DNA from 2 places in the Streptomyces sp. SP17BM10 genome. Region 1 is predicted to be linked to the other one. Evidence: predicted binding sites of a transcription regulator. Region 1 holds the regulator's gene; the other holds the start of a gene.
The links. The regulator HrcA, encoded in region 1, represses chaperone genes, less so after heat shock. The targets are predictions, from matches to a motif close to TTNGCACTCNGNNNNNCNGAGTGCNAA.
Positions count from the first base shown of each region.

Region 1 (4,032 bases):
CCGTAACCGTCCTTGGAGGCCTCCACCGGGACGCCGCCGCGCTCGGTGTCGGCGTCCAGCAGCGCCCGCACCTGCTGCTCCACCTGGACGAACGCGGCGCCCTCGACCGCCGCGAAGCACACCGAGCCGAGCCCGGTGGGCAGGAACCCGGCGCCGGCCTCCAGGGTGAGCGCGGCCGAGGGGATGCCGAACAGCTGGTCGAGGTCGGGCTTGACGGGCTTGGTGCGGCCGAACAGGGCGTCCAGGATTCCCACGGCGGTCCCTTCTGACGGACGGGGCGGGACTCAGCGGCCCAGCTGGGCCGAGATCTCGGCCAGCTGCTCCAGCCGCTTCTCCAGCGTCGGGTGGGTGGAGAGCAGCTGGGAGGCCGTCTCCTTGGCGTTCAGCGCCGGGGCGAAGTAGAAGGCGTTGTAGGGCTGGGCCTGGCGCAGGTCCTTGGACGGGATCGCGGCGATCTGCCCGGTGACCTTGGTGAGCGCCGAGGCGAGCGCGCTGGGCCGGCCGGTGAGCTGGGCGGCGGCGCGGTCGGCGGCGAGCTCGCGGTAGCGCGACAGCAGCCGGGTGAGCAGGAAGCTGATCGCGTAGACGACCATCGCCACCAGCGGGATGATCAGCGCGACGATGGCCGCGTTCTGGTCGTTGTTGTTGCGTCCGCCGCCCATGAACCCGCCGTACACGGCGATCCTGGTCATCGCCCCGGCGAGGACGCCGAGGAAGCCGGCGATCGTCATCACGGCGACGTCCCGGTGGGCGACGTGGGAGAGCTCGTGCGCGAGGACGCCCTCCAGTTCCTCGGGCTCCAGCCGGCGCAGCAGGCCGGTGGTGACGCACACGACGGCGTTCTGCGGGTTGCGCCCGGTGGCGAAGGCGTTCGGCATGTCGCTGTCGGCGACCGCCACCCTGGGCTTGGGCATGTCGGCGAGCGCGCAGAGCCGGTCGACGGTGCCGTGCAGTTGCGGGTACTCCTCGGGGGACACCGGGCGGGCGCCCATCGCCCGTTCGGTGATCTTGTCGCTGAACCAGAACTGGGCCACGAACAGCCCGCCGGAGATCAGCACGATCAGGGGCCAGGCGCCGCGCAGCAGCACGATCAGCAGGCCGGTGAAACCGACGTACAACAGCCCGATCACGAACATGGTGCCGACCATCCGGCCGGTCAGGCCGCGGTCGGGCGCGAATCGGGTGTGCTGGGCCGAGCTCGACATCGCTTGCTCCTCCGTTCGCCGTCCGCTATCGATGCTGCCACCCGGACGGCCGCGGGGCACCACCCCCGCGCCGGGAACTGCGGGCAGGATCACCCCCGCTGTGCCGTTCCTGCCGTCGGACCCGGGCCGTACACTGGCAGGTAGGGTTCTGGCACTCGCGCGCTCAGAGTGCCAAAGCCGGGCCCGCCGGGCCCGCATCAGCTCGATGCGTCACAACGGACAACGTGCGAAGACGGAGGTGCGTGCCCCATGGCCGGTGAGGTCCGCCAGCTGGACGACCGCAAGCTGGCCGTGCTGCGCGCGATCGTCCAGGACTACGTGGGCACCGAGGAGCCGGTCGGCTCGAAGGCCCTGGTGGAGCGGCACAACCTCGGGGTCTCCCCGGCCACCGTCCGCAACGACATGGCGGCGCTGGAGGAGGAGGGGTACATCCACCAGCCGCACACCAGCGCCGGGCGCATCCCCACCGACAAGGGGTACCGGCTGTTCGTCGACCGGCTCGCCGAGGTCAAGCCGATGAGCGCGCCCGAGCGGCGCGCGATCCGGCACTTCCTGGAGGGCGCGGTCGACCTGGACGACACCGTCGCGCGCACCGTGCGGCTGCTCGCCCAGCTCACCCGGCAGGTCGCCGTCGTCCAGTACCCCTCGCTGAGCCGCTCGACCGTGCGGCACATCGAACTGGTCGCGCTCGCCCCGGCCAAGGTGATGCTGGTCCTGATCACCAACACCGGCCGGGTCGAGCAGCGGACGGTGGACTGTCCGGGGACCGTCGGCGAGAGCGTCCTGGCGGACCTGCGGGCCCGGATCAACGCGCGGGCCGCGGGCCAGCGCCTGCCGGACGTCCCGGCGGCGCTGGAGGAACTGCCCGCGATGTTCGAGCAGGTCGACCGGCCGACCGTCACCACGGTCCTGGCGACGCTGTTCGAGGCGCTCGCCGAGCAGAACGAGGAGCGGATCATGCTGGCCGGCACGGCCAACCTGACCCGCTTCGGCCACGACTTCCCGCTCACCATCCAGCCGGTCCTGGAGGCCCTGGAGGAGCAGGTCGTCCTGCTCCGCCTCCTGGGTGAGACCGCGGACGCGGCGATGACGGTCCGGATCGGCCGGGAGAACGCCTACGAGGGGCTGAATTCCACCTCGGTGGTGTCGGTCGGTTACGGTTCGGGCGACGAGAGCGTGGCCAAACTGGGTGTGATCGGTCCGACCCGGATGGACTATCCGGGCACAATGGGGGCGGTGCGGGCGGTGGCGCGGTACGTGGGCCAGATCCTGGCCGAGTCGTAGCGAACAGCCACCGCTGGGCGAGACCAGCGGTGGTGCCCGGTCCCAGCACTACTACAGGCGGAACAAGCGGAGCATTAGGTGGCCACGGACTACTACGCGGTACTCGGCGTCCGACGGGATGCGGGGCAGGACGAGATCAAGAAGGCGTTCCGGCGCCTGGCACGCGAACTGCACCCGGACGTCAACCCGGACCCGAAGACGCAGGAGCGGTTCAAGGAGATCAACGCCGCCTACGAGGTGCTCTCCGACCCGCAGAAGCGGCAGGTGTACGACCTCGGCGGCGACCCGCTGTCGCCGGGCGGCGGCGGTGGCGCGGGCGGCTTCGGCGCCGGCGCGGCCGGATTCGGCTTCTCCGACATCATGGACGCCTTCTTCGGCGCCGCGGCCGGCCAGCGCGGCCCGCGCTCGCGCACCCGCCGCGGGCAGGACGCCATGATCCGGCTGGAGATCACCCTGGAGGAGGCCGCGTTCGGCACCACCAAGGAGCTCCAGGTCGACACGGCCGTCACCTGCACCACCTGCAGCGGGGAGGGCGCCGCGCCCGGCACCTCCGCGCAGACCTGTGACATGTGCCGCGGCAAGGGCGAGGTCTCCCAGGTCACCCGGTCCTTCCTGGGCCAGGTCATGACCTCCCGCCCCTGCCCGCAGTGCCAGGGCTTCGGCACTGTCGTGCCGACCCCGTGCCCGGAGTGCGCCGGCGACGGCCGGGTCCGCGCCCGCCGCACGCTGACCGTCAAGATCCCGGCCGGTGTCGACAACGGCACCCGGATCCAGCTGGCCGGCGAGGGCGAGGTCGGCCCTGGCGGCGGCCCGGCCGGCGACCTGTACGTCGAGATCGCCGAGACCTCGCACACCGTCTTCCAGCGGCGCGGGGACGACCTGCACTGCACCGTCACCATCCCGATGACGGCGGCCTCGCTCGGCACCCAGGTGCCGCTGCAGACCCTGGACGGGCTGGAGGAGGTCGACATCCGGCCCGGCACCCAGTCCGGCCAGTCGATCCCGCTGCACGGCCGCGGCATCACCCACCTGCGCGGGGGCGGCCGGGGCGACCTGATAGTGCACGTCGAGGTGCAGACGCCCACCAAGCTCGACGCCGAGCAGGAGGAGCTGCTGCGCCGCCTCGCGGTGCTGCGCGGCGAGGAACGTCCGTCCGGCCAGTTCGCGCCGGGCCAGCAGGGCCTGTTCTCGCGTCTGAAGGACGCGTTCAACGGCCGCTAGTCGCCTGCGGAGGGGTGCCGGGGTTCCTCGCCCCGGCACCCCTTTCGCGTCTCCCCCCTCGGGCCGCAGGCCCCTCCACCCCGAAAGGTCCACCTCCATGACCGCCCCCGTGTTCGTCGTCGAGACCGGGCGGCTCGCCGCCGCCGCGCCCGGGGCCGTGGTGCGGCTGGACGGGCCGGAGGGGCGCCACGCGGCGGCGGTGAAGCGGCTGACGGCCGGTGAGGCGATCACCCTGGCCGACGGGCTCGGGCTCGGCGTGGACGGGACGGTCGCCGAGGTGCTCGGCAAGGACGCGATCGACGTGACGGTGGCCGCCGTGCGC
Region 1 covers NZ_JAQYXB010000669.1:241,915-245,946, reverse strand. The annotation lists gene pspAB (PspA-associated protein PspAB) at 1-254, opposite strand, end outside; gene htpX (zinc metalloprotease HtpX) at 285-1,205, opposite strand; gene hrcA (heat-inducible transcriptional repressor HrcA) at 1,455-2,489, shown strand; gene dnaJ (molecular chaperone DnaJ) at 2,568-3,710, shown strand; gene PUR71_RS34220 (16S rRNA (uracil(1498)-N(3))-methyltransferase) at 3,808-4,032, shown strand, end outside.

Region 2 (4,032 bases), on a different contig from region 1:
ACGCGGGCATCTCCGCGCGCATCCTGGACGACACCGGCAAGCTGCGCCGTTTCGTGAACGTGTACGTGAACGACGACGACGTGCGATTCGCCGAGGGCCTCGCGACCGAGATCAAGGACGGCGCCAGCGTCTCGATCATTCCGGCGGTGGCCGGCGGCTGCTGAGCCGCGCCCCGCGCCGACCGGCCGCCCCCGCGCACGGAATTCCGCATTCCGTGCGCGGGGGCGGCCGCTCGCATTTCGGCGGGAATGTTTCCCGGTCGAGTGGGAGTAGAGTGTCGCTCGGCCGGGAACAGGGGTCCCCCTCCCCCTCCCCGTGCGAACCGCCGCTCCGCCGTCCGTCCGTTGAGACCGCCCGGGGACCGGGCCGGGAAACGTGTCACGCGGATGTCAGAATTCACCAGGGGATTTGCGCATTCCGTCCGCTATGTCCGGCGCGAATTGCGGAGTTCCTTCCGATTCGGCCCGGCCTGTCCCTTGACGCGGACCCGGAATTCACCGCGGAGGACCCTGTTGCAGAGGGCGTCGATCCGGATACATTCAGCCGCGGTCGACGCAATCACCCGCCCACCGGATGTCGTTCGGGGCGGTTGGTCGCGGCGTGCACGGCTGCGCCCAGGGGGGGTTCCCCGGGCCGGCCTTCAAACCAACCCGGGCCCGCGACCTGCGGGACCGTGAAGGGTCAGCACAGCACTAGGGGAGTTCGGAATGGCTCAGGGCACCGTCAAGTGGTTCAACGCGGAGAAGGGCTACGGCTTCATCGCGGTCGACGGTGGTGCGGACGTCTTCGTCCACTACAGCGCGATCCAGATGGACGGCTACCGCACCCTCGAGGAGGGCCAGCGGGTCGAGTTCGAGATCTCCCAGGGACAGAAGGGCCCGCAGGCGGACATGGTCCGCGCGGTCTGACCCCTTCCGGCTCCAGGAGCTCGGCGCGGCCCACGGCTGACGACCACTCGCTTCTCGACGGGCCCGTGCGACACGCGTCGCACGGGCCCGTCGGCGTTCCCGCGGCGGCCCCCGGCTTGGCGATTGGGCTTGCACTCGACCACCCGGAGTGCTAATCATTGGCGTTAGCACTCAAAGCTTGAGAGTGACAGCGGACCGGGTCGGTGAGGCCCTGGGAGCGGTAGGGGAATAGACCCCCGCACACCTTGGCCGTCCGTCGCGGGCACCCCTTGGTCCGAGCAGTCGACCGTGTCCCGGAGGACCACTTCAGATGGCCAAGATCATCGCCTTTGATGAGGAAGCTCGCCGCGGCCTTGAGCGTGGCATGAACCAGCTCGCCGACGCAGTGAAGGTCACGCTCGGCCCCAAGGGTCGCAACGTCGTGCTGGAGAAGAAGTGGGGCGCCCCCACGATCACCAACGACGGTGTCTCCATCGCCAAGGAGATCGAGCTCGAGGACCCGTACGAGAAGATCGGCGCGGAGCTCGTCAAGGAGGTCGCCAAGAAGACGGACGACGTCGCGGGTGACGGCACCACCACCGCCACCGTGCTCGCCCAGGCCCTGGTTCGCGAGGGTCTGCGCAACGTCGCCGCCGGCGCCAACCCGATGGCCCTGAAGCGCGGCATCGAGAAGGCCGTCGCCGCCGTCTCGGACCAGCTCCTGGCCCAGGCCACCGACGTGGAGACCAAGGAGCAGATCGCCTCCACCGCCTCCATCTCGGCCGCTGACACCCAGATCGGCGAGCTCATCGCCGAGGCCATGGACAAGGTCGGCAAGGAAGGCGTCATCACCGTCGAGGAGAGCAACACCTTCGGCCTGGAGCTCGAGCTCACCGAGGGCATGCGCTTCGACAAGGGCTACATCTCCGCCTACTTCGCCACCGACCTGGAGCGCATGGAGGCGACCTTCGAGGACCCGTACATCCTCATCGCCAACTCCAAGATCGGCGGCATCAAGGACCTGCTCCCGCTGCTGGAGAAGGTCATGCAGAGCGGCAAGCCGCTCGTCATCATCGCCGAGGACGTCGAGGGCGAGGCCCTCTCGACCCTGATCGTCAACAAGATCAAGGGCGTCTTCAAGTCCGTCGCCGTCAAGGCCCCGGGCTTCGGTGACCGCCGCAAGGCCATGCTCCAGGACATCGCCACCCTCACCGGCGGCACCGTGATCTCCGAGGAGGTCGGCCTGAAGCTGGAGAACGCCGGTCTGGACCTCCTGGGCGGCGCCCGCAAGGTCGTCATCACCAAGGACGAGACCACGATCGTCGACGGTGCCGGCGACAGCGAGATGGTCGCGGGCCGCGTGAACCAGATCCGCGCCGAGATCGAGAACAGCGACTCGGACTACGACCGCGAGAAGCTCCAGGAGCGCCTCGCCAAGCTGGCCGGCGGCGTGGCCGTCATCAAGGCCGGCGCGGCCACCGAGGTGGAGCTCAAGGAGCGCAAGCACCGCATCGAGGACGCCGTCCGCAACGCCAAGGCCGCCGTCGAGGAGGGCATCGTCGCCGGTGGTGGCGTCGCCCTGCTGCAGGCCGGTGTCGCGTTCGACAAGCTGGAGCTGGACGGCGACGAGGCCACCGGTGCCAACATCGTCCGCGTGGCGCTGGAGGCCCCGATCAAGCAGATCGCGACCAACGCCGGCCTCGAGGGCGGCGTCGTGGTGGAGAAGGTGCGCAACCTCCCCGCCGGTCACGGCCTGAACGCCGCCACCAACGAGTACGTCGACCTGATCGCCGCCGGCATCATCGACCCGGCCAAGGTGACGCGCTCGGCGCTGCAGAACGCCGCCTCGATCGCGGCTCTGTTCCTCACCACCGAGGCCGTCATCGCCGACAAGCCGGAGAAGGCCGCGGCCCCGGCCGGCGGCATGCCGGGCGGTGACATGGACTTCTGATCCTGGTCGCACGACCGGATCGGTGTTCCGATCGCGTGGGCGGTTCCCTCCGGGGAGCCGCCCACGCGGCGTTGTTTGGGAGAATCGACGGATGGCTGACATCGAGACCGCCCTGCACGAGGCCCGTGCGCAGATCCTCGCCGACCTCACCGCGCGGGACGTGGCGGACGCCGCCGTCGTCTCGCTCGTGGAGCAGGCCGTGACCCACCGGCGGTGGTGGCTGGAGCAGTGGCCGGACGGCACCGAGTACGTGCTCGGGCTGGTCGCCCAGGACGTCCAGGACGCGCTGCTGGAGGCGTACGGGCGCTGGCCGCTGTGCACCGCCTGCGCGGCCGACGGGGACCCGCACGCGCTGAGCGTGGAGCCGGAGCTGGGGCCGGAGCCGCACTGGGTGTGCGGCAAGCAGGGCGCCGTCGTCGCGCCGGTGGGGAAGCTGGACTAGTTTTCGAGCGCTCCGAGTTCGGCCGCCAGGTTCGAGCGTGCGGCCGCGGTGAAGCGCTCGCGGGCGGTGGGGGTGCGGTAGAGCGCGGGCAGGGCGAGGAGCCGGCGCAGCACGGCCGCGCGACCCGCCCGGAAGTCCGGCTCGGGCACGAAGCCGTACTCCTCGCGGACGGCGGCCGCGTACGCCGCGTACGCCTCGGGGGCGCCGCCGAGCACGGCGAGGTCCGCGTCGCACAGCACCTCGCCGTCGCGGTCGCCCGGGGCGGGGTCGTGGGTGACGGTGAGCAGGACGAGGCGTTCGACCTCGGCCGTCCGGTCGGCGGGCAGGCCCGCGGCGGTCAGGGCCCGGACGGCGAGCGCGGCGCTGCGCTCCTCGTTCTCGGTGCGGTCGGGCCGGTAGACGGCGTCGTGGAACCAGGCGGCGAGGCGGACGGCGTCCGGGTCCGCGGCGTGCGCGGCGAGGGCGTCGACGTGCCGCAGGACCGCGCCCAGGTGGTCGGCGGTGTGGTACCGCCGCTGCGGCTCGGCCCAGCGGCGCAGCAGCTCCCGCCCGTACGGCTCGGGGTCGGCGGTGGTGTCGCAGCGGTGCAGCAGGGCGGTCCAGTCGGCGAGCAGGTCCTCGGTGTTCGGCATGGGCGCCATTGTGCTGGTCGTGTAACGGACGCGTCTTCGGTGGGACCGGTGCTGGACCTATATGCCGGTTGACGATATATGTAGACGCATGACAGAACGCTCGATGCAGGAGCCGACGCT
Region 2 covers NZ_JAQYXB010000684.1:273,538-277,569, reverse strand. The annotation lists gene PUR71_RS40370 (ubiquitin-like small modifier protein 1) at 1-164, shown strand, start outside; gene PUR71_RS40365 (cold-shock protein) at 708-908, shown strand; gene groL (chaperonin GroEL) at 1,219-2,838, shown strand; gene PUR71_RS40355 (hypothetical protein) at 2,930-3,280, shown strand; gene PUR71_RS40350 (HD domain-containing protein) at 3,277-3,912, opposite strand; gene PUR71_RS40345 (PadR family transcriptional regulator) at 4,001-4,032, shown strand, end outside.
Region 2: a site for HrcA is predicted at 1,037-1,063, ahead of groL (chaperonin GroEL). Genes of this name have one in related genera too.